One region of the Geobacillus stearothermophilus ATCC 12980 genome, then DNA from elsewhere that is predicted to be linked to it. Evidence: riboswitches for the same ligand, from Rfam matches in the RefSeq annotation. Region 1 holds a riboswitch; each other region holds the start of a gene.

What was found. Region 1 has a riboswitch for S-adenosylmethionine ahead of QSJ10_RS13190 (methionine ABC transporter ATP-binding protein). Riboswitches for the same ligand answer to the same signal wherever they lie in the genome.
Positions count from the first base shown of each region.
Region 2: linked by a shared signal. The riboswitch ahead of mtnW (2,3-diketo-5-methylthiopentyl-1-phosphate enolase) and the one ahead of QSJ10_RS13190 (methionine ABC transporter ATP-binding protein) in region 1 are both predicted to bind S-adenosylmethionine.
Region 3: linked by a shared signal. The riboswitch ahead of QSJ10_RS03165 (bifunctional homocysteine S-methyltransferase/methylenetetrahydrofolate reductase) and the one ahead of QSJ10_RS13190 (methionine ABC transporter ATP-binding protein) in region 1 are both predicted to bind S-adenosylmethionine.
Region 4: linked by a shared signal. The riboswitch ahead of QSJ10_RS02020 (phosphoadenylyl-sulfate reductase) and the one ahead of QSJ10_RS13190 (methionine ABC transporter ATP-binding protein) in region 1 are both predicted to bind S-adenosylmethionine.

Region 1 is NZ_CP128494.1:2,417,560-2,425,389, forward strand. Features, by position in the region: gene QSJ10_RS13190 (methionine ABC transporter ATP-binding protein) at 1-990, opposite strand, end outside; SAM riboswitch class I at 1,079-1,188, opposite strand; gene QSJ10_RS13195 (hypothetical protein) at 1,262-1,606, opposite strand; gene QSJ10_RS13200 (thioredoxin family protein) at 1,760-2,074, opposite strand; gene QSJ10_RS13205 (ribonuclease M5) at 2,071-2,430, opposite strand; gene QSJ10_RS13210 (DUF2553 family protein) at 2,602-2,742, opposite strand; gene gcvH (glycine cleavage system protein GcvH) at 2,816-3,199, opposite strand; gene QSJ10_RS13220 (arsenate reductase family protein) at 3,293-3,670, opposite strand; partial or broken gene QSJ10_RS15600 (hypothetical protein) at 3,750-3,920, opposite strand; partial or broken gene QSJ10_RS13225 (3-hydroxyacyl-CoA dehydrogenase family protein) at 3,914-4,480, opposite strand; gene QSJ10_RS13230 (YuzL family protein) at 4,665-4,814, shown strand; gene QSJ10_RS13235 (proline dehydrogenase family protein) at 4,877-5,794, opposite strand; gene QSJ10_RS13240 (hypothetical protein) at 5,959-6,216, shown strand; gene QSJ10_RS13245 (spore coat protein) at 6,247-6,582, shown strand; gene ymaG (inner spore coat protein YmaG) at 6,798-6,959, opposite strand; gene ymaG (inner spore coat protein YmaG) at 7,059-7,214, opposite strand; gene QSJ10_RS13260 (DMT family transporter) at 7,738-7,830, shown strand, end outside.
Region 2 is NZ_CP128494.1:783,346-791,175, reverse strand. Features, by position in the region: gene QSJ10_RS04305 (Rossmann-fold NAD(P)-binding domain-containing protein) at 1-87, shown strand, start outside; gene QSJ10_RS04300 (phosphate propanoyltransferase) at 149-715, opposite strand; gene QSJ10_RS04295 (MarR family winged helix-turn-helix transcriptional regulator) at 805-1,254, opposite strand; gene QSJ10_RS04290 (ZIP family metal transporter) at 1,471-2,205, shown strand; gene QSJ10_RS04285 (1,2-dihydroxy-3-keto-5-methylthiopentene dioxygenase) at 2,294-2,836, opposite strand; gene QSJ10_RS04280 (methylthioribulose 1-phosphate dehydratase) at 2,866-3,498, opposite strand; gene mtnX (2-hydroxy-3-keto-5-methylthiopentenyl-1-phosphate phosphatase) at 3,495-4,157, opposite strand; gene mtnW (2,3-diketo-5-methylthiopentyl-1-phosphate enolase) at 4,154-5,395, opposite strand; SAM riboswitch class I at 5,473-5,581, opposite strand; gene QSJ10_RS04265 (pyridoxal phosphate-dependent aminotransferase) at 5,721-6,899, opposite strand; gene QSJ10_RS04260 (carbon-nitrogen family hydrolase) at 6,996-7,811, shown strand.
Region 3 is NZ_CP128494.1:578,746-586,575, forward strand. Features, by position in the region: gene metH (methionine synthase) at 1-1,498, opposite strand, end outside; gene QSJ10_RS03165 (bifunctional homocysteine S-methyltransferase/methylenetetrahydrofolate reductase) at 1,491-3,338, opposite strand; SAM riboswitch class I at 3,410-3,512, opposite strand; gene QSJ10_RS03170 (zinc ribbon domain-containing protein) at 3,645-4,028, opposite strand; gene QSJ10_RS03175 (hypothetical protein) at 4,330-4,500, shown strand; gene QSJ10_RS03180 (uberolysin/carnocyclin family circular bacteriocin) at 4,564-4,794, shown strand; gene QSJ10_RS03185 (hypothetical protein) at 4,862-6,481, shown strand; gene QSJ10_RS03190 (stage II sporulation protein M) at 6,495-7,004, shown strand; gene QSJ10_RS03195 (ABC transporter ATP-binding protein) at 7,194-7,830, shown strand, end outside.
Region 4 is NZ_CP128494.1:375,391-383,220, forward strand. Features, by position in the region: gene QSJ10_RS01985 (arginase family protein) at 33-818, shown strand; gene QSJ10_RS01990 (acylphosphatase) at 902-1,186, opposite strand; gene QSJ10_RS01995 (sirohydrochlorin chelatase) at 1,257-2,003, opposite strand; gene cobA (uroporphyrinogen-III C-methyltransferase) at 2,014-2,790, opposite strand; gene cysC (adenylyl-sulfate kinase) at 2,943-3,554, opposite strand; gene sat (sulfate adenylyltransferase) at 3,567-4,727, opposite strand; gene cysP (sulfate permease) at 4,759-5,832, opposite strand; gene QSJ10_RS02020 (phosphoadenylyl-sulfate reductase) at 5,848-6,555, opposite strand; SAM riboswitch class I at 6,678-6,784, opposite strand; gene QSJ10_RS02025 (DUF1128 domain-containing protein) at 6,912-7,136, opposite strand; gene QSJ10_RS02030 (low molecular weight protein-tyrosine-phosphatase) at 7,340-7,828, shown strand.

The DNA of each region.
Region 1 (7,830 bases):
GCTTTGAATGTAGCCAAGCGCCCGGTCAATTTCATCCGCCGCCCCATTGATGTGCACAAACAGCACCCCATAAGCGCCTTGATGGGTTTGCGAAATTTTCCCTTGCAAAATATTCATATCGACGGCAAATTGCCGCACGACCTGGCTGATGAGCGGCTGGCCGGCCGCCGCGCCGACAAACGTCAGCTGCGCGATCAGCCCGCTCGGGTATTGGCCAAACAAATGGGAAATCGCCTCTTCCGTCTCTTCCGGCTCGACGAGCTGCTTGACGAACCGCTTCGTGATCGGCTGCTGCGGGTTGCGGAACACGTGCAACACGTCGCCTTGCTCAACGATTTTGCCGTTTTCCATCACGGCGACGCGGTCGCAAATTTTGCGGATGACGTGCATTTCATGGGTGATCAGCACGATCGTCAGCCCGAGCCGCTTGTTGATGTCAACGAGCAAGTCCAAAATCGCATCGGTCGTCTGCGGGTCCAACGCCGATGTCGCCTCGTCGCAAAGCAGCACTTTCGGGTTGTTGGCGAGCGCCCGGGCAATGCCGACACGCTGCTTTTGCCCGCCGCTCAACTGCGACGGATACGCCTCTTCCCGCCCCGTGAGCCCGACGAGCTCGATCAATTCATCGACCCGTTTTTGCCGCTCCGCTTTCGGAACACCCGCAATCTCGAGCGGAAACGCAATGTTTTCCCGCACTGTGCGCGACCAAAGCAAGTTGAAATGTTGGAAAATCATCCCGATCTCTTGACGCGCCTTGCGCAGCTCCCGCCCTTTGATGCGCCCCATGTCGCGGCCGGCGACGACCACCCGGCCGCCCGTCGGCTTCTCGAGCCCATTGAGCAAGCGGATGAGCGTACTTTTCCCCGCGCCGCTGTAGCCGATAATGCCGAAAATTTCCCCTTCGCGAATCTCAAGCGACACATTGTCGACGGCCGTGACTGAGCCGTTAGCCGCTTGATAGATCTTTGTCACATGTTCGAGTGTAATCATCGTTTCACCTTCCTCCCCAAGGCGGCGGAGCGCAAAAAGAAAACCTTTCTGCCCGCAGAGAACAGAAAGGTATTGTGCACCATTCCGTCTCTTATCTCTCAAAGCAGGCCGCTTTGTGTGAATTGGCACCTTTTCAGCGCACGCGCTGACGGTTGCCGGGCTTCATTGGGCACATCCCTCCACCTCTCTTGATAAGAGCGCAACAATCGCCTATTCGATTGACTACAACTGTGATTGTATCACCTTGTGTCGAACATTGTCAATAAAAATTTCACCCAACATGCCGATATGGCTTAGCCAAATGGAGGAGCGACTCAAGCAGCAACAGATGACGAAAGCTTCCCGATACATGCACTTCGCGCAGCCGGACGAGCTGCTGCAGCTTCAGCTCGCCGTCTAAAAGCGAGCAAAGTGCTTTTTTGGAGCCGTGCACCGTCAAGACGTTCCGTTCATCAGGTTCCCTTCCGGCAGTAAGCTCCTTGCCGAGCGCCACCATGGCGGTCTCTTCCTCGCTTTCAAAGCGAACATACAGCTGCTCATCCGGCAAAATCGGCAACAAATGGCGCAACGTTTGCATCCGTTCCATAAACTGTCCTACCAACTCGCACATTTCCATTGAGCATCCTCCCCCCATCTCCTTTGTCCTTTTATTTCCATGCCGAAGGGGGAGAATCCTTTACAAAAATCTCGACAGCCGCCGTGGCGAACCAACGCCGTTTTTGTCATTTCCCATGAAATGTGTCAAACGGCGTCAAAAAATGGCGGATCGTCAACGCGGCAAACGGGCGCGGATTGCTTCGTACAAATAAGGGACCGAATGGAACGCATACCATTTGCCGATGATCTCTCCGCCGGCGAAAAGAAGCAAGCACGGAACGCTTTCAATTTTCCACGCCGCCGCCTGCTCGGGGATGTAGTTGATGTCCGTTTCGCAAAACGGTATGTCCGGAAACAATTGTTCTAGGACAACAAGCATGCGCCTCGCCAACTGGCACGTGCCGCACAGTGGGGTATACAACGAAAGAGCGAGAAGCGGCTCCCCTTCCACCATTCGCTTAATATCGTTTCGACCGATTGTGTTCACTCGCCTCTTCCTCTCATGAACGATTCGATACGGACGTCAAAATGGGCGCGCAGCAGCACATGCGCCAAATGCCAGATCGGGGCGGCGGCCACTTCGCGATACGCCCGGTCAATGTAAATATGCCCTGCTTCCGGAAACACCCGGCGGAACTGCCGGCGCAATTTTTCCCCCGCCTCGTCGGCATCGGCGAGCACGTACACATCCCGCCCTTCGAGTTCATCGGCCAGCTCCTCAAGGCGCGCATCGCTGATCGTGCCGTTCGTGCAAATGATGACAACCGGCTCGTTCAGCACGGCCGCCACTTTTTCCTTATCTGACCGCCCTTCCACAATAATCACTTTTTCCACCTGTCGCATGTCCGACCCACCTAACGTGAATGAGGATACAATATTGTATGGCAACAGAAAAGCAACGGCCATCCGCCGTTGCCTCCTAACACCAGCCCGCCTCCCCGTCGCAGTCGACATATTTTTGATCCGGTTCAACGGTAGCGGTGACCCATTTTCAAATTTTCCCATTTGTTCGCTTTATCCGTTTTTCCACGCTACAGCCGCAGGAAGCGGAAGGCGGCCGATGAGCTCGCCTCCCTCGTACAGTTCGATCGTGCGGCCGTTCCATTTGCCGGTGACCCGGTCCGTGACATCCAGTTGCTTCGTTTGCAACACCATCACGAGCACCCCTTTTTCATCACATTCCGGTATGTATAGGGGGCCCGGTTCGAAGCGAACTTTGCAGGAACGTTTATCCTTCGTTGATCATCGCTTCGTATTGTTCGGCCGTCAACAAGTTGTCCACTTCACTTAAGTCTTTCGGCTCAATAACGATCATCCATGCTTTTTCATACGGTGATTCGTTCACATATTCCGGATTGTCGTTCAACGCTTCGTTCACTTCGACGACCGTGCCGCTGATCGGCGCATACAATTCCGAGACGGTTTTCACCGACTCAACGCTGCCGAACGGCTCGTTCGCTGTCAGTTCCGCGCCGACTTCCGGCAGCTCGACAAACACGATGTCGCCCAGCTCCGATTGGGCGAAATCGGTGATGCCGATGCGCACTTTATCCCCTTCGACGCGCACCCACTCATGCTCTTTCGAATAACGGAGTTCTTTCGGCGTGTTCATTAAATCCCTCCAGTGCGGCAAGTTGTGTTCTTTTTCATCATAACCGATTTTTCGCCAAAACTCACTGAATTCATTTCATTTCGGCCAAATTTTTTATGTTTCCGTCGAAACGCGCCCGGCAAAACACGATTCGTAGTCTTGTTCGCGGAATCCGACCACGACCCGCTCGCCGTCCGTTAAAATCGGCCGCTTGACGAGCATGCCGTCCGAGGCGAGCCACGTGAGCATCTCGTCTTCCGAGGCGCCATCGAGCTTGTCTTTCAATCCGAGTTCGCGGTATTTCATGCCGCTTGTATTGAAAAATTTTTTGAGCGGCAGCCCGCTTTTTCGATGCAAGTCGGCGAGCTGTTCTTTCGTCAGCGGCTCGTCGACCAAATGCACCGTTTGCACCTCAATGCCGTGTTCATCGAGCCAACGCTTCGCCCTCCGGCACGTTCCGCATTTTGGATACCAGTAGAGCGTCAGCGCCATCCGCATTCCTCCCTTTCATTCGACGGCTTGGAATTCATGGAAAAAGAAGCACCAGGCAAACGCCTGGCACTTCCCATTATCACACAATATACCGTTCCGCTTCAATGAGGGCGGCAGCCGCCTCGCGTTTTTTCGCGATCACATTGATCGGCGTATGGCGCGTCAACCGGCGGAGAGCGGCGAGCATCATCCGCAGCGTGTCACCTTGTTCGACGGCGACAAGCGTTTCTTTCGCATGCGCCTCAATTTCATATAGGCGACCACATCCGGATCGGTATGCTCCGTCGGGATGATTTCAAGCAGCTTCAAATAGCGCGGCGGATTGAAGAAATGCGTGCCTAAAAAGTGTTTTTTGAAATCATCCGAACGCCCCTCCGCCATCGCGGCGATCGAGATGCCGGATGTGTTCGAGCTGACGATCGTCCCCGGCGTCCGCACCTCGTCAACGCGGGCGAAAACGCTTCGTTTGACATCCAAGTTTTCGACGACGACTTCAATGATCCAATCAACATCCGCCAGCCGATGGAAATCGTCTTCAAAGTTGCCGGTTTCAATGAGCGCCAGATTGTCTTGAGCCATCAGCGGCGCCGGCTTTTGCTTTTTCATCCGCTCCAGCGCCTGATTGGCGAGGCGGTTGCGCACTTGTTTATGCTCGAGCGTCCAACCTTTTGCTTCTTCCTCTTTCGTCAATTCCCGCGGCATGATATCCAACAGCAGCGTCGGAATGCCGACGTTCGCCAAATGGGCGGCAATGCCCGAACCCATGACGCCGAACCCAAGCACCGCAGCGCGCCGAATGCGTTTTGCCATTTCGGTTCCCCCTCACATCACTGAATGAATCATCATTCATTTTTTGGTAAAAAAATAGCCATGAAAACGTTATCTATATTCAATATATAGTATGTTGGTAATTTTTTTCAATATATTTGCGCACATTTTTTTTCACATCGCCGCCGTTCTTTCAATCCATACTAACAACCAGGAGGTGAAGACGATGGCCCGGCTGAAAAAAAATCCGTCTGAACGCGGCGTCAGCGCGGCGAGCGTGAAAGGAAACGCCGGCCCGACGGTCGAAGCCGACGGCGGCGGCAAGCGGACGAGCCAAAATCAGCAGTACAAAAAGCACAACATGCAAGGGGACTGAACGCCTAAGGGCGTCCGTCCCCTTTTTGCCTGCTTGACTTTCGCGCTGCCGGGCGATGGGCGTCACTTACGGAACATGCCTTTGACGACGAACGCCACGTTGGCCGGGCGCTCGGCGAGCCGGCGCATAAAATAGCCGTACCAATCGGTACCGTACGGCACGTACACGCGCATCGTATACCCTTCGCGCGCCAGCTCGACCTGGCGCTCCGGACGAATGCCGTACAACATTTGAAATTCAAACTGACTGTTCGGGATATTGTATTCCTTGACGAGCTGCTTCGTATATTCAATGATGGCGTCGTCATGCGTCGCCACCGCCGTGTAGTTGCCGTTTAGCATATGCTGCTTGATGATCTTTTTAAAGTTTTCGTCCACATCTTTTTTGTCTGGAAACGCCACTTCCGGCGGCTCTTTGTACGCCCCTTTGACGAGCCGCAAGTTCGGGCGGTACGGCTTCAGATCTTCAATGTCTTGCTCCGTCCGGTACAAATACGCCTGCAGGACCGTTCCGACGTTATCGTACTCTTTTTTCAACGTTTTAAAAATGTCGAGCGTCTTTTGGCAGCGTGAATAGTCTTCCATGTCGATCGTCACGAACACGCCGCGCTCTTTCGCCGCATCCAAAATGCGGCGCATGTTGCGCATGACAAGATCATCGGAAATGTCAAGCCCCATCGACGTCATTTTCAGCGACAGTTGCGAATTCAGCTTCTCGCGGCTGATCGCGTCGATCGCCTCTAGGCAATGGTTCGCCATCTCGTTCGCTTCTTGCTCGTTATCGACAAACTCTCCCAAGTAGTCGACCGTCACGGCCAGCCCTTTTTCGTTCAGCCGGCGGATGACATGCACCGCTTCCTCAATCGTTTCGCCGGCGACAAACCTTGACGCGCCGAAGCGGAGGCCGTATCGCTTCGCCAACCGGGTCAACGTCTTATTTTTGGACAAGAACAAAAAAAAGTCGCGCATCAGCTGTTCCACTGTTGCAAGCCTCCTTGTACGGAAACGCATTCATCATCCTTATTGTACCATGTTTCCGCCCGATTGAATATGTTTTTTCCGCACGGTTTATCTTTTATATGTGAATAATTTTCCACTCACTGCACAATCTACAAGCGAACAAACCATGAAAGGAGCGAAACGCGATGCAGCAACAACCGCAAATGAACCCGCAGACCGCGATGCCCGAGCCGCCGCAAATGGTGTCATCAAAAGACGCCATGTATTTTTCCGATATGATGTCGTGGAACTTGCTCGCGGCGAAAAAGGCGCACTTTTTCGCCGCGCAATGCCGGGACCCCGAGGTGGTGCAGGCGATCGAGCGCGCCGGGCAAATGCATCAGCGCCATTACAACATGATTTTGCGTCATTTGCAAAACCCGCCGCAGCCGCCGGTGATGTGAAAGGAACATTTCTAGAGGGAGGGACGCCCGATGAACCAAAAACAAGTGCAAAATCCAGAGACGCAAGTGCCGAAAACGCCGCAAATGAACGAACGCGATTTTTTGAACGACATGTTGACAACAGAAAAATACATGACGTCGGCATACAGCGTGTACTTGCATGAGGCGAGCAACCAACCGTTATATCAAGAAATGATGAACATTTTCACAGAAACACAAAACTGCCAGCGCGAACTGTATAACTTGATGTTCAAAAAAGGCTGGTACAAACTTGAAGCCGCCGATCCGCAAAAGCTTCAGCAAATGTACCAGCAGTTCCAAGGGTATACGAATCAGCTCCCTTATCAAGGGAATGTCATGCAATAACAAAGCAAGAGGATGTCCGAACAGCAAAAGGACATCCTCTTTCTCAATCCGTTAAGAAGACCGGGTGCAGAAAGGGGAGAAAGGGATGGCAGCGCCATCCGAATCCGTGTGGAACATGCTGCAAACAGCCGACGTCCGCATCCGCGACACCGAGATCATTGAATAAGCACCCCTTCTTGTTCCACAGGGATGCTTATTCTTTCATGAATAGACGATCAATCCCACCAGTCTGGATACGGCGGATACGGCGGATACAGCAGATACGGCGGATACGGCGGATACGGGTAAAACGGACGCGGAGCTAACGCGCCGCCGAGCAGTCCGCCCAAGAAGCCGCCGACAAATGGGGCGCCAAACAACAATCCTGGAAATGGCATCGTTCCTTCTCCTTTCCCCAAAGCTAGAATGCTACACTGTATTCATATGCAACAAACAAGAAAAGAGGGTGGGTCGTCCGCCCAACCCTTGCCGGTTTCTCACCACCAAATGGGGACATACCACAACGGATAGAAAAACAGCGGAACTAATGCGCTCCCGAGCAAACCGCCTAAAAAGCCGCCAAAAAACGGAGCGCCGAAGAAAAACGGGTGCGGCCGCCAAATGCGTTCATCCGCTGCTTGGAGATGGCTCATCTTGCTTCCCTCCTTCCACTTGCTTTAGTCCCACTGTATGCAGAAAAAACGCCCGTTGCTTAGGCCAGTACCTATATAAGTTGCAATAAAGATTTTCCGATTGTTCGATTCTGTTTTCCTTCATAACAAGTCATTTTGATAGAATGCGGTGGACGCTCTACTGGATGTAAAACAAAATTTCAACTTATACAGAAGGCTGGTGAAAAAAGGCGATTTCTCCCAAATCATCGATCCGTGAATGCAAGGGAAAGCTTCTTTCCAAAAGATATTCCCATTAAAGGAAATTATTTTCTTTTATTTCTAATATATCCCAAAAAGGTTCATCGCCAAATTTTGTGATTTAGTGACAAAAAAGAGAAAGTACTGACGAGATCCTGGCAATAATGTTAGCGGTGAAATAAACATTAAGGAGGATATTACACACATCACGAAGTATATTTAAGTAAAATAATGGATATTAGCAGACGAGACAGGAGAGAAATTAGATGAAAAAGAAAATCTTTTTAGTGTTGGCCAACTTATTTTGGGCTGGCAATTACTTAATCGGAAATACGTCGTCGCAGAAATTGGTCCTTTATGGCTCACATTCATTCGTTGGAGTGTCGCGTTCTTATTC
Region 2 (7,830 bases), 1.2 Mb from region 1:
AGCAGCGGCGTCATTGACGCCATTCAGCGTGATGCGCCGTTTCATCTTGTCGGCACACTAGCATCAGAGAAGAAGCGGCCGCATTAATGGGAAGCGCCCTCTCGTTTGTACCGAGAGGGTGCTTTGTCCGCCTTTGGCGCGGATGGTTTCACGATGGAAGCAGTTCGACATAATCGCCCGTTTTCAAGCCGGCCGCGTTCGCTTCATCGGTGTCAATGTGCATATCTAACGCAAAATCTTCGCTGACGCGGACGATCACTTCGTCAAAAATGAGCGCCCGCTCCCCTTGCGTTTTCACTTTCACAACTTGTTTATCGCGGACGCCAAACGTCTCGGCATCTTTCGGCGTCATATGAATGTGACGCTTGGCAATGATCACCCCTTTGTCGACGGTCACCGTCCCCTTCGGCCCGTGAATCGTAATGCCCGGCGTTCCGTCAATATCGCCGGATAAGCGGACCGGGGGCGCGACGCCGAGCTTGAAGCTGTCGGTTTTCGAAATTTCAAGCTGGGTGAGCGAACGGACCGGTCCGAGGACGCGGACGTTTTCAATTTTCCCTTTCGGCCCTTCGACCGTCACCGTTTCCTTGGCGGCGAACTGGCCAGGCTGCGACAACGGCTTGAGCACCGTCAGCTCGGCGCCTTCGCCAAACAGCGCCGCCATGTGTTCTTTTGATAAATGAATGTGGCGATTCGATACCCCTACTGGAACCATCAATGGTGATCTCTCCTTTTTTGCTGGCTATGGTATGTTCTTTATATAACGTATCCATTTCCGGCAAAATTAAAGAGGCCGACCTCGCGTCAGCCCCTTGTTTTTGCCCCATATCCTAATTTTTTCAGCAGCGCAATCGCCTGCTCTTTTTCTGCCGCCGTCAGCGCCGAAACCGTTTCGTGAATTTTTTCCGCATGCTCGGGAAATACGCGCTCAATAAACCGCCGCCCCTCTTCTGTAATGGACGCGTACGTGACGCGCCGGTCCTTTTCGCAGGCGCGGCGGACGATCAATCCTTTGTTTTCCAGTTTGTCAATGACGTAGGTGATGCTCCCGCTCGCCAGCAAAATTTTTTCGCCAATTTGCTGGAGCGGCTGATCCCCTTTATGGTATAACAATTCTAACACGGCAAATTCGGTCGGATTGACCCCGAATGAGTGGATTGATTTGTTCACTTGGTCGCTTACGGCGCGGTAAGCCCGCGACAATACGATAAACAACTTTAGCGATTGCTCGAGTTCTTGCTTTTTTTGTTCCATGCCATCCAACCCTTTGCATTTAACCATTTCTTACTTGCATTATACTTGAACAGCAAACAGGCAGGCAACCGTTTTTGCCAGGCGCTGGTCCATTTTTCTCGCCAGCGGCCGTTCCTTTCGCTATGATAATTTTGTTATAGGGCAGCGCTTGGGCGATTGTCACATTTGTGGAAACAGCGTATATGAAAAAATAAAGGCTGATGAAGGGGGAATTGGATGAACGGGGTATTGACCGGCAGTGTGCTGTCCGCCTTATCGACCGGACTTGGCGCTGTGCCGATTTTGTTTATGGCCAAATCGCTCACCCACCGCTGGCGCGATGTACTCCTCGCGTTTTCAGCCGGCATTATGATGGCGGCCTCGATGACAAGTCTTATTCCCGAGACCCTGCGGTCCGGCGGTTTTGAGGCGCTCGCCATCGGATTGGCGGCGGGGGTGCTCGTGTTAACGTTGCTTGAGATGACCGTCCCCCATATCGACTTGGAGCATACGAAAAGCGGCTTGCAATTCGACGAAAAGGCGATGCTCATCATCGCCGCCATTGCGATGCACAATCTCCCCGAAGGGCTGTCAGTCGGGGTGAGCTACGCCTCAGACGGCGCTTCGCAAATCGGCAATTTGATCGCATTGGCCATCGGCTTGCAAAACGCGCCGGAAGGATTTTTGGTCGCCTTGTTTTTAGTCAATCAGCAGATTGGCCGCTTTAAAGCGTTTGTCATTGCCACGTTAACCGGCGCGGTCGAAATTGTGACGTCTTTGCTCGGCTTTTATTTAACCTCTCTCTTCCGCGGCCTCGTTCCATACGGGTTAGCGTTTGCCGCCGGGGCGATGCTGTTCATCATTTACAAAGAGCTCATTCCCGAAAGCCATGGCGACGGCAACGAACGGATCTCGACGTACGCCTTTATTATCGGCATTTTGTTTATGATTTTGTTAACCGAATCGTTTTAGCGGTCTCTCCTTCCGTCATCGAGGCAAGCGCTCCTCTCCATACAGAACGAAACACCCCGCTGCCTTGCCTGGCAACGGGGTGTTCTCATTATTGGACAGCCTCTTCTTTCTCTTCATACGGATGGGCGACCCAACCGGACGGGTTGATGAACAGGCGGACGGCTACGACTTGGCGGTCGTCCATGAGCGTAAAGTAGTGCGGATTCCCTTCCGGCACGGAAATGACATCGCCGGCTTCCAGCTCGACGTCAAAATAGCCGGTCTCTTTGTCGCCTTTGATAATGAAAATGCCATGGCCGGCCGTAATGGCGCGCACTTCGTCTTCCGTATGGATGTGCACTTGTTCAAATTTTTTCAGCAGTTCATCCAAGTTCGGCGTCGCATCGGACAGAGCGACGATATCCCATGTTTTGTAGCCGCGGCGCGCCGCCAAGTCTTCAATTTCATCTTTGAACGCCGCCAAAATTTCATTTTTCTCTTCATCGGTGAGCACGTATTTGTCGCGCAAATGCTCCGGCAGTTTGGCAATGTCCCAATGCTCGTACAGGACGCCTTGGCTGTTTAAAAAGGCGCGCACATTCTCCTCTCCTGTAATCACTTCACCTGTTTTTCTCACTTTGATGACGGCCATGTCAAAATCCCCCTTCTAAAAGATGTATATTAACCAACCGGCAGGCCGGCCCGTTGCAAAAGCAGCCGCTTCACCTGCCAGCTGAACAAAAACTCCCACGCTTCCAAATGTTTTTTCGCTTCAAACGCCGTTCGTCCCCAGACGGTAATGCCGTGGTTGTGGATCAACACGGCGCCGGCGTCGCCATGAACATGGTTCGCAAACTCCCGAGCCAGCGTCGGGATGTCGGCGTCATTGTTAATGATCGGGATGCGCACTGCGGCGTTTTCTTCCCAAATGCCAAACGCCTTGATGATTTCCTGGCCGGAAAAGACTGCTTCCCCGTTTGACGCATACAGTTCAGAAATCAAATTGTTGTCCACGGTATGAACGTGCAAGACGCAACCGGCGTTTGTGCGGTTGTAAATTTCCACATGCAGCAGCGTCTCCGCTGATGGCTTTAAATGTGTTTTCTCCGCTGGTCGGCCAGCAGCGTCAACGAGCAAGAAGTCCTCATCCGTTTGCTTCCGCTTATCCTTGCCGCTCGCTGTCACCAAAAACGTCAACGGGTCGTCCGTCACTTTGATCGACAAATTGCCGCTTGTTGCGAAAAACCAATCGCGGGCGGCGAGCTCGGCTTTCACTTCCGCAAGCTCGTTCCACTTTTTCACGACGATGCTCATACGATCACCTCCATTCGCTGCAACGCATCCATCACGTCAAAAAACGTCGCAAATGGCGCGTGCGGCAGGTCAAGCTCTTGACATTTTTCAAGCAGAAAATCGCGCGCCAGCACATAGTCGGCTTGCCTGGCCACCGCCAAGTCGGTGATCGAATCGCCGATGACGACGTGATACCCGTCCGGGCGGGCAAGCCTGCGCAATAGCGACGGCTTGCAGCAGCCGCAGCCGTTTTGGCACCGGCTGTCACATGCATGCGGCCATGTGATGCGGATCGTCTCACCGCTGAAATCGGAGCCGTTGCAAAAAATCCGCTCCGGTTCAATGAGCCCTTCAAGCAGCGGATAGACGAAAAAGTCGATGCCGCCGCTCACGATATAGAGCGGGATGCTTTGCTCTTTTGTCCATGCGACAAACTCGCGGAACCCTTCGCGCAAGCGGGCGGTGCTAAGCAAAAAGTCAACAATCTCCCCTTTCAGCGCTGACGGAAGAAGCGAAAACATTTTTCCGACGCCTTCCTGAACGGAGATGCGCTGGGCGAGAATGTCGTCCTTTAGTGCCTCCCACTCCGGCGGGGCGAACTGTTTCATAATCGCGATGATGTTGTCGTTTTCCGTGATCGTGCCGTCAAAATCGCAAAAAAGAACGAGTTGTTTCGTCATGCTTCCACCTCAATAGCGCCCCAGCGGTCGATCGCCTTTTGCAGCGCCTCGTTGTCTTTCGCCGCTTCACGAAGCGGACGGCCGACCAGCGCTGCGTCGATGGCGGCGCGAAACGCCTTTCCGCCGCCGATCGCCCCGTCCGGGTGGCCGTGGATGCCGCCGCCGGCGTTGACGACGCTGTCAAGGCCAAAATCGCGGACAAGGAGCGGCACCAAGCCCGGATGGATGCCGGCCGATGGCACTGGAAACGCCCGGGCAAACGGCTCTTGTTCATCGGTCAGCGCCCGGGCGATGCCAAGCGCCTGCTCGCGCTCCAAGGCGACGCTGCCGTACGGCGACGGGAACAGAACAAAGTCGGCGCCGGCAAGCCGCAAAAGCTTTCCAAGCAAGAGCGACGGGGCGACGCCGTAAAACTCCGACGGCGTGATCGCGCCGCTGAACGCCGGGTGGGCCATGATCGGAACGGAAATCTCTTCATCTTCCCGCAACCCTTGTAGGACGTCCAATCCATAGGCGAACACGTTGAACAACAGCACATCGGCGCCAAGCTCAGCCGCCCGTTTCGCTTTTTCTTTCAGTTCAAACGTTTTGCCGGTCAAGTTGACGGCATACAGCGTCCGCTTGCCTGTTTGTTCGTACACCTCTTCGAGCGCCGCTTTGCCTTCTGTAATGCGCTTCGCAAATGGCAGACGATCGCTGTCAAACAAAATTTCGTCATCTTTGACCAAGTCAACGCCGCCAAGCGCTTGCTTTTTCAACTCTGATGTCAAATACGCCAAATCGCGGCCAACGATGCCCTTGAAAATGCTCATCAACAGCGGGCGGTCGTACACTCCGACCTTTTCGCGAATGCCGGCGATGCCAAAGCGCGGCCCCGGAAACTGCCGCTTCCATTCTTCCGGAAATTCCAAATCAAGCAACCGCACTTCCCCGTCAAGCGACAGCTTGCCGAACGTCGTCACCAACAATGCTGGCAAATCGGCGCTGAAGTTGACGGTCGGGTAAGCGATTTTGACGATTGCCCGCTTCAACCGCTTGCCGAAATAGGCGTTTACCCGCTCGCTCTCGCCAAGCTCTTCGATCGCAACGACTTCCCCTTTATGCTTGCGAAGCTGGTCTTGCTCTAGCTGCGGCAAGTCGGTCCATGTGCCGACTGTCAAGCCGAGCGCGATTCCTTCCGCTTTTTGGCGAATATCGTGTTCATCATGAAGCAAATACGTCGCAATGACTGCACTCATCGTCCATCCCTCTTTCAATATATGGCGAAATAAAAAAGCCCCTTCCTAAGAAGAGGCGTCATTCATTCATGGCGCTCTTCTTATCTCCCAGCGTTTCCGCTGCAAGAATTAGCACCGTGCTTAGCGTGCGCCAAGCCGGTTGCCGGGCTTCATTGGGCTCGTCCCTCCGCCTGCTCTTGATAAGAAAGCCTGCTCGTTTATGCACTTGTCAAACGATTGGCAAATTTACTTTGAATTATGACAGCCTTTGCCGCCGTTGTCAATTATTTTTTTAAAATAGCCTGGTCAACGTTGTCCCGTCAACGGTTCATTGCCGCTCTTTTTTTCAAAACAATCCGAGCCGGCCGATCCGCTCCGCCGCTTCGCGAAGCCGCGCTTCATCGGTCAACAATCCAACGCGCACATACCCTTCGCCGTGTTTTCCAAAACCGATGCCTGGGGCGACGGCGACGTGCGCCCGCTCAAGCAACAGATCGGCAAATTCGGCGGATGATGCGCCTTTTGGCAACGGAAGCCAGGCGAAAAATGATCCAGACGGCGCCGGCGCTTCCCATCCGATCGTCGCGCGCAAAGCATGAATAAACGTATTGCGGCGCGCCTCGTACAAGGCAACGAGCTCCGCGACGCAGTCTTGCGGGCCGAGGAGCGCAGCTGCCGCCGCTTCTTGGACGGCGCCGAACAAGCTGACGTACAAATGATCTTGCAACAACTCAATGGCACGGATGATCCGCTCATTGCCGACAGCGAACGCCACGCGCCAGCCGGCCATATTGTACGTTTTCGAGAACGTGTAGATTTCAACGCCAATGTCTTTCGCCCCGTCCACTTCTAGAAAGCTGACCGGCTTTTGGCCGTCAAAGCCGACCGCGCCATAGGCAAAATCATGCACAACGGCTATGCCGTACTTTTCCGCAAATGCCACCGTTTCAGCAAAAAACTCCTTCGTCGCCGTCGCGCCGGTCGGGTTGTTCGGATAGTTTAAAAACATCAGTTTCGCCCGGTCGGCCGCCGCCCTGGGAATGGCCGAATAATCCGGCAGAAACTCATTCTCCGCGACAAGCGGCATCATTTCCATCCGCGCGCGGGCGAGCGCGATTCCCGACCAATAGTCCGGATAACCCGGGTCCGGGACGAGCACGACATCGCCCGGGTTGACGAGGCAAAGCGGCAGCTCGACAAGCCCGGCTTTGCCGCCGAACAAGATGGCGACCTCGCGGGCCGGGTCGATCGTCACCCCGTACTCGCGCGCGTAAAACGCCGCTACGGCTTTTTTCAAAAACGAGTAGCCTTGAAACGGCGAATATTTATGGTATTTCGGATTGGCCGCCGCCCGCTGCATCGCCTCGACGATATGCTTTGGCGTCGGCTGATCCGGATTGCCCTGCCCTAAGTTGATCACATCATAACCCGCCTTGATCTTCGCACCGACTTTCGCCACGAGCGAGGCGAAAAACTGCTTCGGCAGCTGTTCAAGCAGTTCGGAAAAGGGAAATTCGATCGTCATCGTCCACACCTTCTCAAACATTCTTGAAATTCTAGTGCAACATCATATATCGTTAAAAGCAAAATGTAAAGAAAATTTTTTCCGAGGTGAACGCTCATGACGATCCGCATCGCCTGCCTGCAGCTTGACATTGCATTTGGCGATCCAGCAAAAAACGAACAGCAAGCCGAACAGGCCGTGGAATCCGCTGCCAAAGACGGCGCTGACATCATCGTGCTGCCAGAGTTATGGACGACCGGCTACGATTTGACGCGCCTGGATGAAATTGCCGACGAAGGCGCCGAACGGGCGAAGGCGCTCGCTTCCCGATTGGCGCAAACGTACGGCGTCCATTTCGTCGCCGGTTCGGTCGCCAAAAAAACAGCCGCCGGCGTGACAAACACGATGATCGTGGCCAACCGCCATGGCCAAATCGTCGGCGAATACAGCAAGCTTCACCTGTTCCAATTGATGGATGAACATTTGTATTTGCAGCCGGGAAACGAGCCAGGCTTGTTCTCGCTTGACGGGCTGCCGTGCGCTGGGGTCATTTGCTATGACATCCGATTTCCGGAGTGGATTCGCGCCCATGCGTTGGCCGGAGCGGAAGTGCTGTTTGTCGTCGCCGAATGGCCGCTTCCCCGCCTTCACCATTGGCGGACGCTCCTGATGGCGCGGGCGATTGAAAACCAATGCTATGTCGTCGCTTGCAATCGGGCCGGACGAGACCCGAACAACGTGTTCGCCGGCCATTCGCTCATCATCGACCCGTGGGGCGAAATTATCGCCGAGGCGGACGAGAAGCCGGGCATTCTCTCGGCCGACATCGATCCCTCGCTCGTTGCGGACGTCCGCGCACGCATCCCGGTGTTTGCCGACCGCCGGCCGCACGATTATGAAGAGGCGGCAAAAAAATTTTTCAAAACGTATTGACAATCCGCCAGCCCAACCT
Region 3 (7,830 bases), 990 kb from region 1:
GATCGAAAATGATGTCGCGCGCCGGCACCCCGTAGCGGTTAACGAGCAAGTCATACGAACGCAAGGCAATTTCCAGCTTCCGTTCGGCGGTGACCGCCATCCCTTGTTCATCGATCGTGCCGACGACGACAGCGGCGCCGTATTTGTGCAAGAGAGGAACGACTTTCGCAAACCGCTCCTCGCCGTCTTCCAAGTTGATCGAATTGATGATCGCTTTCCCTTGCGAGTAGGTGAGGGCGCGTTCAATGACGCGCTCGTCGGTCGAATCGATGACAAGCGGCACTTTCACTTTTTTCACGACTTCGCGGACGAACTGTTCCATGTCATGGAGTTCGTCGCGGTCTGGGTCGGCGAGGCAAATGTCGATGACATGGGCGCCGTTTTTCACTTGGGCGCGGGCGATTTCCGCCGCTTCTTCGTATTTCCCTTCGGCGATGAGGCGTTTGAATTTGCGCGAGCCGATCACGTTTGTCCGCTCGCCGACAAAGAGCGGGCGCATCGTTTCATCATAGATGAGCGCCTCGATGCCGGAAACGGCGTGGACATCAAACGAAGACGGGATCGCCCGCGGCGGGAGATCACGCACCGCTTCGGCAATGGCGCGGATATGATCCGGCGTCGTACCGCAACACCCGCCGACGATGTTGATCCATCCCTTTTCGGCAAAGCGGCGGATTTTCTCTGCCAACATCTCCGGCGTTTCATGGTAGCGGCCTTCCTCATCCGGCAGACCGGCGTTCGGGTAGCAGCTGACCGCCGTGTCAGCGAGCGAGGCGAGCGTGCGCAAATGGTCGGTCATAAACTCGGGGCCTGTCGCGCAGTTTAAGCCGACGGCGATCGGCTTCATATGGCGCACCGAGATGAAAAACGCATCGATCGCCTGCCCGGCGAGTGTCGTGCCCATCGGTTCGATCGTGCCGGAAATCATGAGCGGCACGCGGCGACCGACCGCTTCAAACGCCTTCGAAATGCCGAGAAAACCGGCTTTGACATTCAGCGTATCTTGGCACGTCTCGAGTAGGAGAAGGTCGACGCCTCCTAAGAGCAGTCCGCGCGCTTGTTCTTCGTAGGCGGCGACGAGTTCTTCAAACGTTGCGCCGCCTGTCACCGACAACGTTTTCGTCGTCGGCCCCATCGAACCGGCGACAAAGCGCGGCCAGTCCGGGGTGGAGAACGACTCAGCCGTTTGTTTGGCGAGTTTGGCCGCTTCGATGTTCAGCTCAAGCGCCAAATGACCGAGGCCATATTCGTCAAGCACGATGCGTGTCGCTCCGAACGTGTTCGTTTCAATGATATCAGCACCGGCTTCTAGGTACGCTTCATGAATGCGGCGGATGATATGCGGGGCGGTGAGGGTCAAATATTCGTTGCACCCTTCATACGCCTCGCCGCCAAAGTCGGCGGCCGATAGGTTGGCTCTTTGGATCATCGTGCCCATGGCGCCATCGATGACAAGAATTTTTCTTTGCAGCTGCTGTTCTAAGGTGACGTTAGCCATGAACAACCTTCCTTTCTTTGGCGGCCGCTTCTTTTTCGTGAATGTAGCGGACGAGCTCGACTGTCATGTCATAGCGCAAGAACGGCGTGATCAAATAAATGCCGTTAAACAAATCAAACGCAGCGTCAATGAGCGATTTGGCGATAGCGATGCCTTCCTTGGCTGCTTGCACCGGGTCGCTGCCGCAGGCGGCCATGCGGGCGCGAATCTCGTCAGAGAGCGTAATGCCCGGCACTTCATGATGCAAAAAGTCGGCGTTGCGCGCGCTCACAAGCGGCATAATGCCGATGTAAATCGGCGTGTCAAGATGCTTGGTTGCTTCGTACACTTCAACGATTTTCTCTTCCGAGTAAATCGGCTGGGTCAAGAAATAGTGGGCGCCGCATTGAATTTTTTTCTCCATTCGCTCAACTGCTTTATCCAAATGGCGGACGTTCGGGTTGAACGCAGCGCCGATCGAGAAGTTCGTTTTTTGCCCAAGCGGTTTGCCCGAGTACGACAGCCCTTCGTTAAACTGGCGGATCAAGCGGATCAAATCGAACGATGATAAATCATACACCGACGTTGCTCCTGGGAAGTCGCCGATTTTCGACGGGTCGCCGGTAATGGCGAGCACGTCGGTGATGCCGAGCGTATGCAAGCCCATCAAATGCGACTGTAAGCCGATCAAATTGCGATCGCGGCATGTAATATGCACAAGCGGGCGGATGCCGAGTTGCTCCTTGATGATCGTGGCGACAGCGGCGTTGCTGATGCGCGGCGTGGCGAGCGAGTTGTCGGCCAACGTCAGCGCATCGATGCCGGCGTCATGGAGCGCTTTCGCCCCAGCAAGAAACTTGTCAATGCCGAGTTGCTTCGGCGGATCTAGCTCCACAATGACCGAGCGGTACGTGCGGGCGAGCTCGGGAAGCGGAGTCGGCGCGGGCCGATCGGCTTGCACCGATACAGATGCCGTGCGCCGCTTCACCGTTTTTTCCGTCACCGGCGTCCGGTCGGCGAGCGCCTTTGCCATTGCCTCAATATGTTTCGGCGTCGTGCCGCAGCACCCGCCGATCAAGCGCACCCCTTGGTCGCGGAACGCTTTGGCTGTTTCCTCGAAATATTCAGCGTTCGTCTCATAGACAAGCCGGCCATCGCGGTAATCCGGGAGGCTCGCATTCGGATACGCCGACAAAAACGCCTGCTTTGGCAGCGGCACTTCCTCGAGCGACCGAAGCATATGATATGGACCGAGACGACAGTTCAGTCCGACGACATCGGCCCCGAGCGCCTCCAGGCGGATAAGGGCGTCCGCGAGCGGCGTGCCATCTTGCAAGACGCCGACTTCATGGAGCGAGACGTGAGCGATAATCGGCAAGTCGGTCTCTTTGCGGGCGATGGCAAGCACCGTCTCCAACTCTTCCAAATCGTAATACGTCTCGAGCAGCACGCCGTCGACTCCTTCAGCCAGCAGGACAAACAGCTGCTCGCGAAACGTCCGTTTCACTTCTTCAAGCGTGACGACGCTTTTGTTTAACGTGCGCAGCCCCCCGATCGTTCCGAGCACGTATGCCCGCCCGTTCGCCGCTTGCCTGGCGAGCCGCACCGCCGCGCGGTTGATGGCCGGCACCTCATCTTCAAGGCCGTAGCGGGCGAGTTTCACATAGTTGGCGCCGTATGTATTCGTCTGAATGACGTCGGCGCCCGCGGCGATATACGCTTCATGAATATGGACGATTTCATCTGGATTGGATAAATTCAATTCTTCAAAACAACGGTCAATGCCGTGCGAATATAAAAGCGTTCCCATCGCCCCGTCGGCGATGAGAATGCGCTCTTTCAACTCATCCAGCAATCCCACGTTCGATTCCCCCGTTTCTCCGTAGTAAAAGAAAAAAGCCTTCTATAAGAAGAAGACTTTTCATTCGCTTCTTCTTATCTTCCAGGCTTCCGCCTGTCTGGATTTAGCACCTTGGCCGCGGGCCAGGTTGCTGAGGGTTCACCGGGCCAGTCCCTCCCCCTCTCTTGATAAGAATGCCGGTATGCAATTGTGCGGTGACGTTTTGATGATTACTATATAATTTAATGTATTTTTCGAAATTATTCAATACGGTGAAGAAGGAAATTTCAAAAGTTAAAGAGATTCAGATAAAAAGAGCGGCTCGCGTCAAGGGCTCGGCGCTTTCCCGCATCGGGGGCAAAACTGAAAATCACGCTGCACATGTTCTCCGCAGTATGGGCAATACTTGTTTGTTTTCTCTTTGCCTCCAAATCGGACGTTCAGTGGGTCGGGCTCTTCCTCGCTGACGACAATGTCCAATAAGGACATGCGTTGTTTTCCCGTCGCATTTTTGTAATGGTAAATTGCTTGAAATACACCGATGGCGATGACGACAAGGCCGAAAAACGGAAAAAAGCGGGCGGCGGGAAACGGCGAGTCCGCGGTGATGGAGAAGGTCATCACCATCCAAAAGATGCCGAACAACACAGCGGCGATGCTGCCGAACAGCCCTTGCATCGACGGGACGCGGCCGGGTTTGATGCTTTTCAAGTGGATTCCTTCTCCATTCGTTTCATGTTGGTTGGGATTATTATACCATATGATGATGTAGGAAACATGGGATGACGTAATAAAAAAGAAGCATTGTATCTCCTCCCTTACCTTGTACTAATCTCTTAAAAGCATCTCTGTTTCATGTCAATAGCACGAAATATGTCGAAATATGTAAAAAAAAGATAAAATTATCGAACGATTTCTCTTTTTTTTTTTTTAGAGTCAAGGTGTATAATTAAAATGGATGATATTAACAAGGAATTTACTAGAAACCGCATCGCAGACAGGAGTGAAGTGGGTGAAACAATGGTCGTGGCCGTATTTTATTCTGATTAGCCTGCCGCTTGTTGTGTTGATTGGAGTTGCTTTTCGCCTAAAAGCGGCCAGCATGCCCATCAAAATAGGATTTATTGTATTGGTGCTGCTTTACGGCGGGGTTTATTCTCGTTTAGTGCGAAGGATGAGATAGACACAGAATGTTTTTGAAAAAAGTTTTGATCGATTATCATTTACTGGAAGGAGATGATAGGTTATGAGTTTGCTGGCGCTTGTTGCCGGGACGCTCGGCGTGTCACAGTCAATCGCGACGACGGTTGTTTCGATTGTGTTGACCGGCTCCACTCTCATTTCTATTATTCTTGGGATCACCGCTATTTTGTCAGGTGGAGTCGACGTCATTTTGGAAATTGGGTGGTCAGCTTTTGTCGCGACGGTGAAAAAAATAGTGGCGGAACGAGGAAAAGCAGCAGCGATTGCATGGTAAAAGGCAAAACGGCAGGGGAAAAACTCCCTGCCGTTCCTAATGAGTAAATCAATGTGGGGGAAGAGAAATGAAACTCGTATGGCTGTTATATCAACAACGACAACGAAGCAGTTTGGCGCCGTTGCAGAGAAAATCGCCTTTTTCCCCGAAGATGACCATGTTCTTGGTGGAAGCGGCGAAATGGCTTGTTTCATCGGCTGTGGTTGTAGCCTTTTGCGCTCGATCCTCGACGCTGTTTCGCCCTTCTATGGTTATGGGAGCTCTTTTTTTCATGTCTGTCAGTCCTTTCATAGGAGTTTTGCTTGAGTCCAAAGAGGCATTGCAACGTCAATACCATTATCATTATGTGCGTCTGTCTGGAGTGCGGGATGACGAGGTGTGGCAGCGATTGCTCAAAATCCACTATGCTGTGTCTCTTCTGCGGCTATTGCCGATTTGGTTGCCTCCTTCCATTGGGTTGATGATGATGTTCGGGATCACAGGCGCATCATTCGTATGGTTTGGACATACGATGTTGTTGCTTCTTTATGTGACATCGCATATAGTGCGTGGCTCAACTTTTAGAGCGATAGGCGCATTTTCTGCCTTTTTCTTTCGAATGGCATCATTCGCGATTGGTTATGTCGTGCTTGCGGCGATTGTGCCGTTGCTGCAATTGTCCCGCCAAGCGGTTCGAATGTATGGGTTGTCGCTCTCTTACCTTGTGTATATGGATGGTTATGTTGCTCATTGGCAACAGCTGTTTTATGAACGCATGACAAGTTGGAGGGAAGGGTGGTTATTTTCAAGTGCAACTTTATCATTCATCGGTGCTGGATTCGCTCTGTTGGCTTTGATTTGCTTTTCTTTCACTCGTGCGTCTCATTCTGACAAGACAGCGTACATGCTATATTCATGGCATCAACGTGTCATAGAGTCGTTAAAAATTCGCAGCACGAATAATGCAATTTTATATAAAGATCTTTGTCTGTTAACACGCCAAGCCCGTGAGTTGACGAAACCGCCTTGGTCGCTATTTTTGCCAGGGGAATGGTTTTTGGTCGCAGGAGCGAATTTGGCGCTGTTGCCGATTGTTCATAACGGGTCGATCATTTTGTTTTTGTTTATGTTTGAAATGTATATCGTCATGACAGGGACGTTGCGGGCCATTACCGACGTCTTTCGCGACATTTTTCAGTTTGAAAGCGAGATGGAGCGTCTCACTGTGTTTCGTCTTCTTTCTCCACCTCCTCTTGTACCGTTAATCGAAGCGAAATGGACGCTGCTTGAGCGATTAGGCGTCTACCCATGCATGACGGCAGTAGGATTGCTACTTCTCGAATACATAGGATTATTGGGGATGCGTGGAGGGCTTTGGGCAGCAATGGGAGCTGTGGTGATGATGCCCGTCTATTCGCTTGTTGTCAAGCGGATTTTGCGCACCGATTATGAAGTATTCTGCCTTGTTTTAGCCAGCGGTGAGCAGGCGGCATTGACATCTCCGCGTGATTATGCGGGGTATATGGTGATTGCGGCCGGAAATCATTCGTTTCATCGCTTGTTGATTTACATAACCGTTTTTTCATCACTTCTTTCTGCCTTTTTTATGCTTTTGAAAGGTTGGAGTTGGGCATGTTACAGCGTTTTGTTTGTCTTGATGCTGTACCTTGTATTATGGAATAGTTCTCAATATGCTCGGCGCACTTGAGGAGGCATTTGCGGTGATCAGACGAGCGATTCACACTCATTTGCCGTATATGTTATTGTCGTTAGGTGTGTACATTGTATGTTTTGCTTTTGGAGCAGTGATTTTTTCACAAAAGCTTACGATTCATCCGACTTCCATGGCGTTTTGGACCACTTTAGGCCACAACTTGATGGTTGGAGCCATTTTGATGGTTGGCGGATGGCTGACGCTAGGAATGGCCAATACCCTTTATCTCGGTTACAACGCAGCAATGCTAGGCGTGATCGTGAGAGGAGTCGCCACAGGATATGGCATGCAGCCGTTGATGACCGGTGTCTTTCCTCACGCGATTCCTGAAATCATCGGCCATATCTTGTTTTGTACATTAGGGTACGAGACATGGCGGTTTCTTCAAATCGTCAAAAAAAGAGCAAGAGGAGAAGAAGAAACGCTCTATATACGGGATATCCTCTTTTTACTAGTGCTGGCGGTCGCGCTGCTCATCATCTCAGCATGGTTGGAATCAACGGTGTCTCATGTATAAAAATAGACGGGTCTAAAAAGCAGGAGGCTCTTCACCACAACATGTACTTGACAAGCAATACAGCTTCCTGCACAAAGATTTGAAAAAATCACGGATTTGTTGATTTTCCCTTACAAGCGTAAATAGAGTTCAGAAAAAATCAAGTACAACTTTTGGTGAAGAGCCAAGCAGGAAAAGGGGAAGAAATAGATGGAACCGTTATTTTCATTGCAAAACTTGACGTATCGCTATGATGGGGGAGCCACGATTTTTCAGCAGTTCTCATTTTCCATTTTTTCAGGGGAGACCGTGCTTCTCACCGGCCCCAATGGAGTGGGGAAAACGACTCTTTTGCATATTATTTCGGGATTGCTCGATAAAGGAGAGCTGCATTATCAAGCCTTTTATAAAGGCAATCCGATTCAGCTTCCCGACATGCGCGCTCATTTGTCTTATGTGACATCCGAGACTGTCATGTTTTCAAAATTGACGGGTTATGAAAATATCGAATGTTTCCGGCTTTTATGGAAGCTGGATCAACAGTACGTCCGCAAAGCGAACGAATTATGCAGTCTGCTTGGAATGGAGGAGATGCTCCCGCTCCCGGTGGATCAGTATTCATTAGGAACAAAACAAAAACTGCATATTGCGATTGCTTTAGCCCGCCCGGTCAAATTGTATTTGATGGATGAACCGTTCAATTCCCTTGATAGGCTAAGTCGCGATCGGTTGGCGGAGTGGATTCAAGGCGACCGTCAACATGCTTATCTCATTGCTTCTCACGTTCATCAAGAGCGCTTCCCTGGCTCCCGCATAATCTCGCTTACACGTCCAAACAATGAAGACA
Region 4 (7,830 bases), 790 kb from region 1:
CAACGATTCAGCGAAAGGAAGGGTGAGGAGAAATGGGGTTTCAAGGCAATGGTGTCACGATGCTCAATTTTGACGGCACTTACCGGCCGCAAAAGCGATTGTTCCGCTTTCCGCACGAATGGATCGATCTGTCGGATGTGCCGGAGACGAATTTGTATTGCAGCGGGGAGGCTCTCGCCGAAATCGAACGGCGGCTGCGCCGTCGGCGGATGCGCGGAGCGGTTTTAATCGGGAACGGCAACTTCCATTATGTAAGCTATTTGCTCATAAAGGAGATGAAAGAGCCGTTTACGCTCGTCTTGTTTGACCATCATACCGATGCCGAAGGGGGGAGCGACCGCCTCATTTCATGCGGCTCGTGGGTCGCTTACGCACTCGGACATCCGCAGCTGCAAAAAGTCATCATTGTTGGTCCGTCATGTTCTCCAAGCCATCTTCGTTTATCTCCAAAGATTACAGTTCTTCCTTTCGATGATCACGATGAATGGCCGACGGCGCTTTTGGACGCTATTCCGACCGGGAGCGTCTATATCAGCATTGATAAAGATGCGCTGCGCCGCGAAGACTCCGTGACGAACTGGGATCAGGGGATGATGCCGCTTTCCCGGCTGCTCGCTTGTTTGCGCCTTCTGCTATTCTATAAAAAAGTGCTCGGCGTGGACATATGCGGGGAGTACCCGCAAGCGGCTGTCGATGTATTCCATCCGTTTTGCCGTGAAGCGCAGCAAAAAAATGAGCGTGCGAATACGGCCATTTTGGAGACGTGTTTTCAATATGCGGCGCCGCATTGCGGCCGGCTTAAGCAGGACGGATGGTGATCCCGCTTTTTCATTGGTGGAAAGAGCGCTTGACGGCAGACGGACAACGTCTGCGCTGGGAATAGATCCAAGCGGTGCAACAGTCAAATGCCGCTTCCGTACACAATGCGGAACTTAGTTTCGTCAGGGCGGACGGGGCGCGGCTCAACGTGCATGCGGGAAACTTTGGCAAACATCGTGCCGGCTTCAATCGTATCCAAAAACAGTTGGAGCGCGCTTTCATGCCCTTGGACTTCCATCTCCACCGTCCCGTCATCGTTGTTTTTCACCCAGCCGGTCAGCTGGCGTTTGAGCGCTTCGTGTTGGACGAAATAGCGAAACCCGACGCCTTGCACGCGCCCTTCGACCATGACATGAACCCGTTTCATCATGATTGAAGCCCTCCTTCGCTGCGGTCGCTTCGCTTCCATCATACCATGAAAAAAGGAGCTTGTCTGCTCAAGCTCCTTTTTTCGCTGCCGACAGCGCCTGCACCTGTTGTTGAATGAGCGTTACAAGCCGCGGATGATACCCTAAGTATGAGCATAAATGCCACTGTTGATCGGAAACAGGCATCGCTTGCAGCTTCCGTTCGACTGTTTTCATTAAAACGCCGGTAAACAGCAAATACGGCACGATAAAGACGCGCCGGTATATGGATGCCTGCGCCCGCTTGAACCCTTCGTCAAGCGTCGGGCGGATGGCGGCGAGAAAACAAACGTCAACGTGCGGCACGCTCGTTTTTTCTTGCAAGCGCCGGGCGATAGCGGCGATGTCGCGCTTCGTATCCGGGTCGCTGCTGCCGCGGCCAATCAGCAGAACCATTGATTCATGGTCAAGCGGCGCCGGCTGCTCGCCGATGCGGTCGATGATGATGTCAATCATTGCATCGTGGACGCCAAACGGCGCTCCGCAGACGATCTCCAAAGACGGATGGCGCTGTTTCGCTGCTTTAAGCGCAGCCGGAATGTCCTGTTTGGCATGTCCGGCGGATAGAAGCAGCAACGGGATGACGATCACACGGGTTGCCCCTTGGGCGGCGCAACGGTCAACGCCGGTCGCAATATCCGGCTCAGCCAGCTCAACGAAGCACAGTTCTTGAATCGGGATGTCGATGGCCGCCTTGCATTGTTCAACGAAGCGGGCTGCTTCTCGGCGCGCAGCCGGAACCCGGCTGCCGTGGCTGACGTACAAAATGGCTTCCATCGCCATTGCCTCACGAGGTGGCGCCAGCGGCTGCCGATGATGACAACAACCGCTCAAACCATTGAATGTTGGCGCGCAGCCGGACGACATCCCCGATGATGACCATGCTTGGATTTTCGATGCGTTCTTTGGCGGCAATAGCGGCGATTGTCGCCAGCGTGCCGGTGACCGTGCGCTGGATGGGGGTCGTTCCCCACTGAATGATCGCCGTCGGCGTATCCGGCGCCTTGCCGTATTTAATCAGCTGACCGCAAATGTATGGCAAATTGTGGACGCCCATGTAAATGGCGATCGTATCAATGCCTTTGGTGAGGCTTTCCCACTTAATGTCTTCGCGGGTTCCGTCGCGGCGATGCCCCGTGACAAAGGCGACGCTGGAGCTGAACTCGCGATGGGTGACAGGAATACCGGCGTAAGCGGCCGCCGCGATGGCCGATGTGACGCCAGGGACGATCTCAAACTCGATCCCGTGCTGAACGAGCGCTTCCGCCTCTTCACCGCCGCGCCCGAACACAAACGGATCGCCGCCTTTTAAACGGACAACTGTTTTTCCTTTTTTTGCATGCAGAACGAGTGAACGGTTGATCGTTTCCTGCTGCATAGCATGGTAGCCGGGCAGCTTGCCGCAAAAAATGAGTTCAGCGTCTGGCTTGGCATATGCCAGCAAGTCCTCATTAATGAGGCGGTCGTACAAAATGACGTCGGCTTGTTGAATGCATTTCAACCCTTTGACGGTAATGAGTTCCGGATCGCCGGGGCCGGCCCCGACCAAATATACTTTCCCCATCGTTGTTTCAGCCCTTTCTGTCGTGATCCCGTCAGCTGCCGGCAGCAGCGCAAACGTTCCGTTGATGTTCATTGTAAACGCCTGGCCGTGGCATGAAAACGACTTTGTAAAATCGTCTCCCACTCTTTTTTCGAGTGGGAGACACGGTATCGTTAATGGGTTTCCGATGCGGGGATGAATCCGCGCTCCCGCAAATACGCGAGCACTTGCTCGACACATTCGTCCACCGAATAACGATGCGTTTCGATGGTCAGCTCCGGCGCTTCCGGCGCTTCATACGGCGAATCGATGCCGGTGAATTCGCGGATTTCCCCGCGGCGCGCTTTTTGATACAGCCCCTTTGGATCGCGCTTCTCGCACTCCTCAATCGGGCAGTTGACATATATCTCAATGAATTCGTCTTCCTCGACTAAGCGGCGAACGAGCGCCCGGTCTTCGGCAAACGGCGAAATGAATGCCGTTAACACGAACTGGCCGCTGTCGACAAACAGTTTGGCGACTTCGCCGATGCGGCGGATGTTTTCTGTCCGATCGGCGGCGGAAAAGCCGAGGTCTTTATTGAGCCCGTGGCGGATATTGTCACCATCGAGAACGTAATTTTGAATGCCAAGCTCAAACAGCCGTCTGGAGACGGCGTTCGCCACCGTCGATTTGCCGGATCCGGACAGGCCGGTGAACCAAAGGACGGCGCTATGATGGCCGTTGCGTTGGCGGCGATCTTCTTTTGTCACCGATGTATGATGCCAAACGATATTCGTGCTCATCTCGCTCCTCCTTTAGCGTGTCGACGGGGTGACCGTTTCGCGTTCTTGCAGCCCTTTGATCAAAACGGCGGCCACTTCCGGACGGCTGAATGTGCTCGGCGGCACTTGGCCGTTACGCAACATTTCACGGACTTTCGTGCCAGAAAGGACAACGTGATATTGTGCGTCGTGCGGGCATGTTTTCGTCGATGCCATGCCTTCGCATTTCGTGCAATAAAAGCTGTGTTCGAAAAAGAGCGGTGTAATGCCAAGCTCTTCGGCTGTAAAGTTCGAGAAGATTTTTTGCGCATCATACGTGCCGTAATAGTTGCCGACGCCCGCATGGTCGCGGCCGACGATGAAGTGCGTGCAGCCGAAGTTTTTCCGCACCATGGCATGGAAAATCGCTTCGCGCGGACCGGCATAGCGCATCGCAGCTTGGAAGACGCCCAAGAAAACGCGGTCTTTCGGATAATAGTTTTCCAGCAGCACTTGATAGCTTTCCATCCGGATGTCGGCCGGAATATCGTCCGCTTTCGTTTCGCCGACGAGCGGGTTTAAAAACAAGCCGTCCACGATTTCAAGCGCGCATTTTTGAATGTATTCATGGGCGCGGTGAACCGGGTTGCGTGTTTGGAAGCCGACGACGGTATTCCAGCCGAGTTCGGCAAATCGTTTCCGCGTTTCGGCCGGATCGAAATAAAACGGAGCAAACTGGCCTTTGTCGGTCCGTTTGACGAGCGTAACCGCTCCGCCGACGTACACATCTGGTTTTTCAAACAGCTTGCGCACGCCCGGGTGAGCGAGTTCATCGGTTTTATAGACGAGCTTGGCTTCTTTCGTTTTATCCGGGCGGTAAATATCGGCGATTTCAATGACGCCGTAGACGTCGCCGCCATAAACGAGTTTCGCTTTGTCGCCGACAGTGAGTTCACTCGCTTTTTCTTCCGTCACCGCCAGCGTGATCGGAATGCTCCAGACAGTGCCATCAGCGAGGCGCATCGTTTCTACGACCGCATCGTAATCGGCTTTCGTTAAAAACCCGGTGAGCGGGCTGTAGGCGCCTGTGCCGATCAGCTCAAGGTCGCTTAGTTCGGCTTTGGACAGCTCGATCGTTTTCGTTGCTTCATCGATTGGGTAATCCGGATTCCAACGGTTGATCAATGTGCCGCCATGCGGAATGCTCAAACTCATGTTCATAACCTCCTAGATTGATAGATGTTCATTAAATGCCGCCGCCATGTTCATGAAGCGAACGCTCTTCTTCGGCGACTGTTTTTTTTAAGCTGATGACGCCAAGCGTCGCCAGGCAGACGCTGAAGATGGCAATCACCGTGTAAACATCGCTGTCAAGCAACAGTTTCACAAGGCTGTACGAAATGACAAGGGAAAATATTGGCGAAACAAACCACACTTTCAACAGTTGCACGACAATCCGCTTTTGCCAAATCGACATCCCGCTTTTCGCCGTGCCGATGCCGATGATCGCCGATGTCGTAATCTGCGTAAGCGGAACAGGCAAACCAAACAGCGACGAAATGATGACGAGCACGGCTCCCGTGCCGGAAATGGCGATTCCTTCAAACGGGGAGAAGTTTGTAATTTTCTTTCCGTTTGTTTCTAACACGCGATGCCCAAGCAACAGGGCGCCGGCAGCGACAAACAAGCCGCCGAAGATAGTTGCCGGCCCGACCGCCATCAGCCCGGCGCCGACGAGCGGCCCGACGGCATTGGCCACATTGTTCATGCCGGCGGAAAACGCCTCGAGAAAGCCCGTGACAACGAGCAAGGCCATGAATGTTTTTTGCCAGCGCCCTTGTTCAAGCTGCGGATATTTTCGCTTGAGCGTCAAAAACCATTTGCCGACAGCCAGCGTAAACGAAAAGGCGACGATCGGGATCACGATCCATACCGACACGATAAACAGCAGCTTATGAAAGTACAACGCCTGATAGGCGATGCCAACGCCGACGACTGATCCAACGGTGATCTCGCTCGTCGAGAGCGGAATGCCCATGATGTTCGCCGCAAAAAGTGAAATGGCCGCCGCCGTTAAAATGATGACGACGATTTTGACGGTGAGGATCGAAGACGGAATAATGCCCGACCCGATCGTTTTCACTACTTCTCCGCCGCCAAGGCTGCCGAGAAACACGCCGATGCCGCAAAGAAGGAGGGCCATCGACTTTTTCGGAATGGCGCCCGACCCGTACGCGACGCCCATCGAGGCGGCCGCGCCGCTCGCCCCGATGTTCATGGCGAAGAAAAAGGACACAATAAAGGCAATGGCAAGGAGCATATCGTTGTTCTCCCCTTATGTGAGATGGAGCCCGCACTCCGTTTTCCCCTGGCCGGCCCAGCGCCCGGAGCGCAAATCGTTCGGATCCGATGCCGGCGCTGTGCAAGGGGCGCAGCCGATGCTCGGGTAGCCCCGGTCATGGAGCACGTTGTACGGAAGACCTTGTTTATATACGTAATTCCAAACGTCTTTCCACGTCCAATGAATGAGCGGGCACACTTTAATGGAGCGGAATTTGTCGTCTTTATTGATGTACTCGACATGGCGCCGCGTCGGCGACTGTTCGCGGCGCAAGCCGGAAATCCAGGCGGTGACGCCGGTCAAGACTTCCCGCAGCGGAATGACTTTGCGCAACTCACAGCATTTGTTCGGATCGCGTTTCCATAGTTCATCGCCGAACTGTGCAGCCTGCTCCTCCAGCGTCAAGTGCGGCTGTTTCATCACGATGCGGAGCGACGGGTATTTTTCCTGTACGTTCGCGATCGTGTCGTACGTCTCTTGGAAATGCATCCCTGTATCCAAAAAGACGATTTCCGCATCCGGCTTGACTTGGAAAATCAAATCAATGAGCACAATCCCTTCAATGCCAAAACTGCACGCATAGACAATGTCATCGCCGTATTCGCGGTACGCCCAAGCAAGGACAGCCAACGCCCCTTTCGTTTCATCATCGGACGGAAAAGACGGTTTTTCGGCCGTTTCCCATTGGTCATATGTGAGCATCGTTTCCCCCTCCTTAAAAAACAAAGAAAATCAACATAATTAGTCGGATATTCATCCGGCAACGGGCAGCCTGGCGATAAAAACGCCCCTTCCATTTCGGAAAGAGCGGAAGAACGAGGGACGCCTTATCTTCCAAAATGGATCCCATTTTGCTGGAATTAGCACCTTGCCAAACGCGGCAGGTTGCCGGAGTTCATCGGGCCAGTCCCTCCCCCGCTCTTGATAAGCGTATGTAATTTATATTGATTAAATTTTAACACAATTGGCGCTAATGTCAATCCTAGTTTTTCGATAGGAATTTTTTTATATACATAGGCAGCTTCGCGATGCTTCCATCCGGTGACGGAAGGAGAGGATTACCGCTTGCGCAGGCTTCCGAGCTCCTCAACAATGGCCTGTATTTCGCTTGAACTGAACGTTTCACGCTTCATGACCATGTCGTAAATGTCTTTCAGTTCGTCATACCATGCCTCGGAAAAATGGGCCGGCTTAATCGCATCAAAATTGAGCACTTTTAATTTTTTCTTCAGTTGTTCAACGATATATTCGACGTTTTCTGCGGACGGTTTCGATAAATCCATGGTTTCGCTCCTTTCGTGGCAGGTTATCATGTATTGTACCACACCGGCGGTGAAAAAGGGGAGAGGCAATATAGTCCGCGCCAGCGTTAGGTGGTAAAATATAGGTGCATGTGCACGAGCTGCTAGAAAGCAGCTATCAAGCGCTTGGATGAAAAGGGAAAACTAATGCCAAGAAAACGGGATGGAAAGGAGTGGCTGCTTCGATGGTCAAAGTGTTGTTTGTTTGCCTCGGCAACATTTGCCGTTCGCCGATGGCGGAAGCGGTATTCCGTCATTTGGTGAACGAACGGGGGCTTGACGGACAGATTGTCGTTGATTCAGCGGGAACGGGCAGCTGGCATGTCGGGGAGCCGCCGCATGAGGGGACAAGGCGGATTTTGAGTGAAAACGACATTGACTATTCCGGCATCCGCGCCCGGCAAGTCGGGCGCCGCGACTTGGAGGAATTTGATTACATCATCGCCATGGACGCCGCCAATTTGAGCGATTTGCGCCGGCTCGCCGGGCCGAATTCGCCGGCGGTGATCGCCCGGCTGCTTGATTTTGTCCCGGATCGGGAAAAAGACGATGTGCCGGATCCGTATTATACCGGGAATTTTGCCGAAGTGTACCGCTTGATTCGCTCCGGCTGCGAGCATTTGCTTGACGCGATCGTCCGCGATCATCGGCTGGCCCCTAGGGAAAGAAAATGATG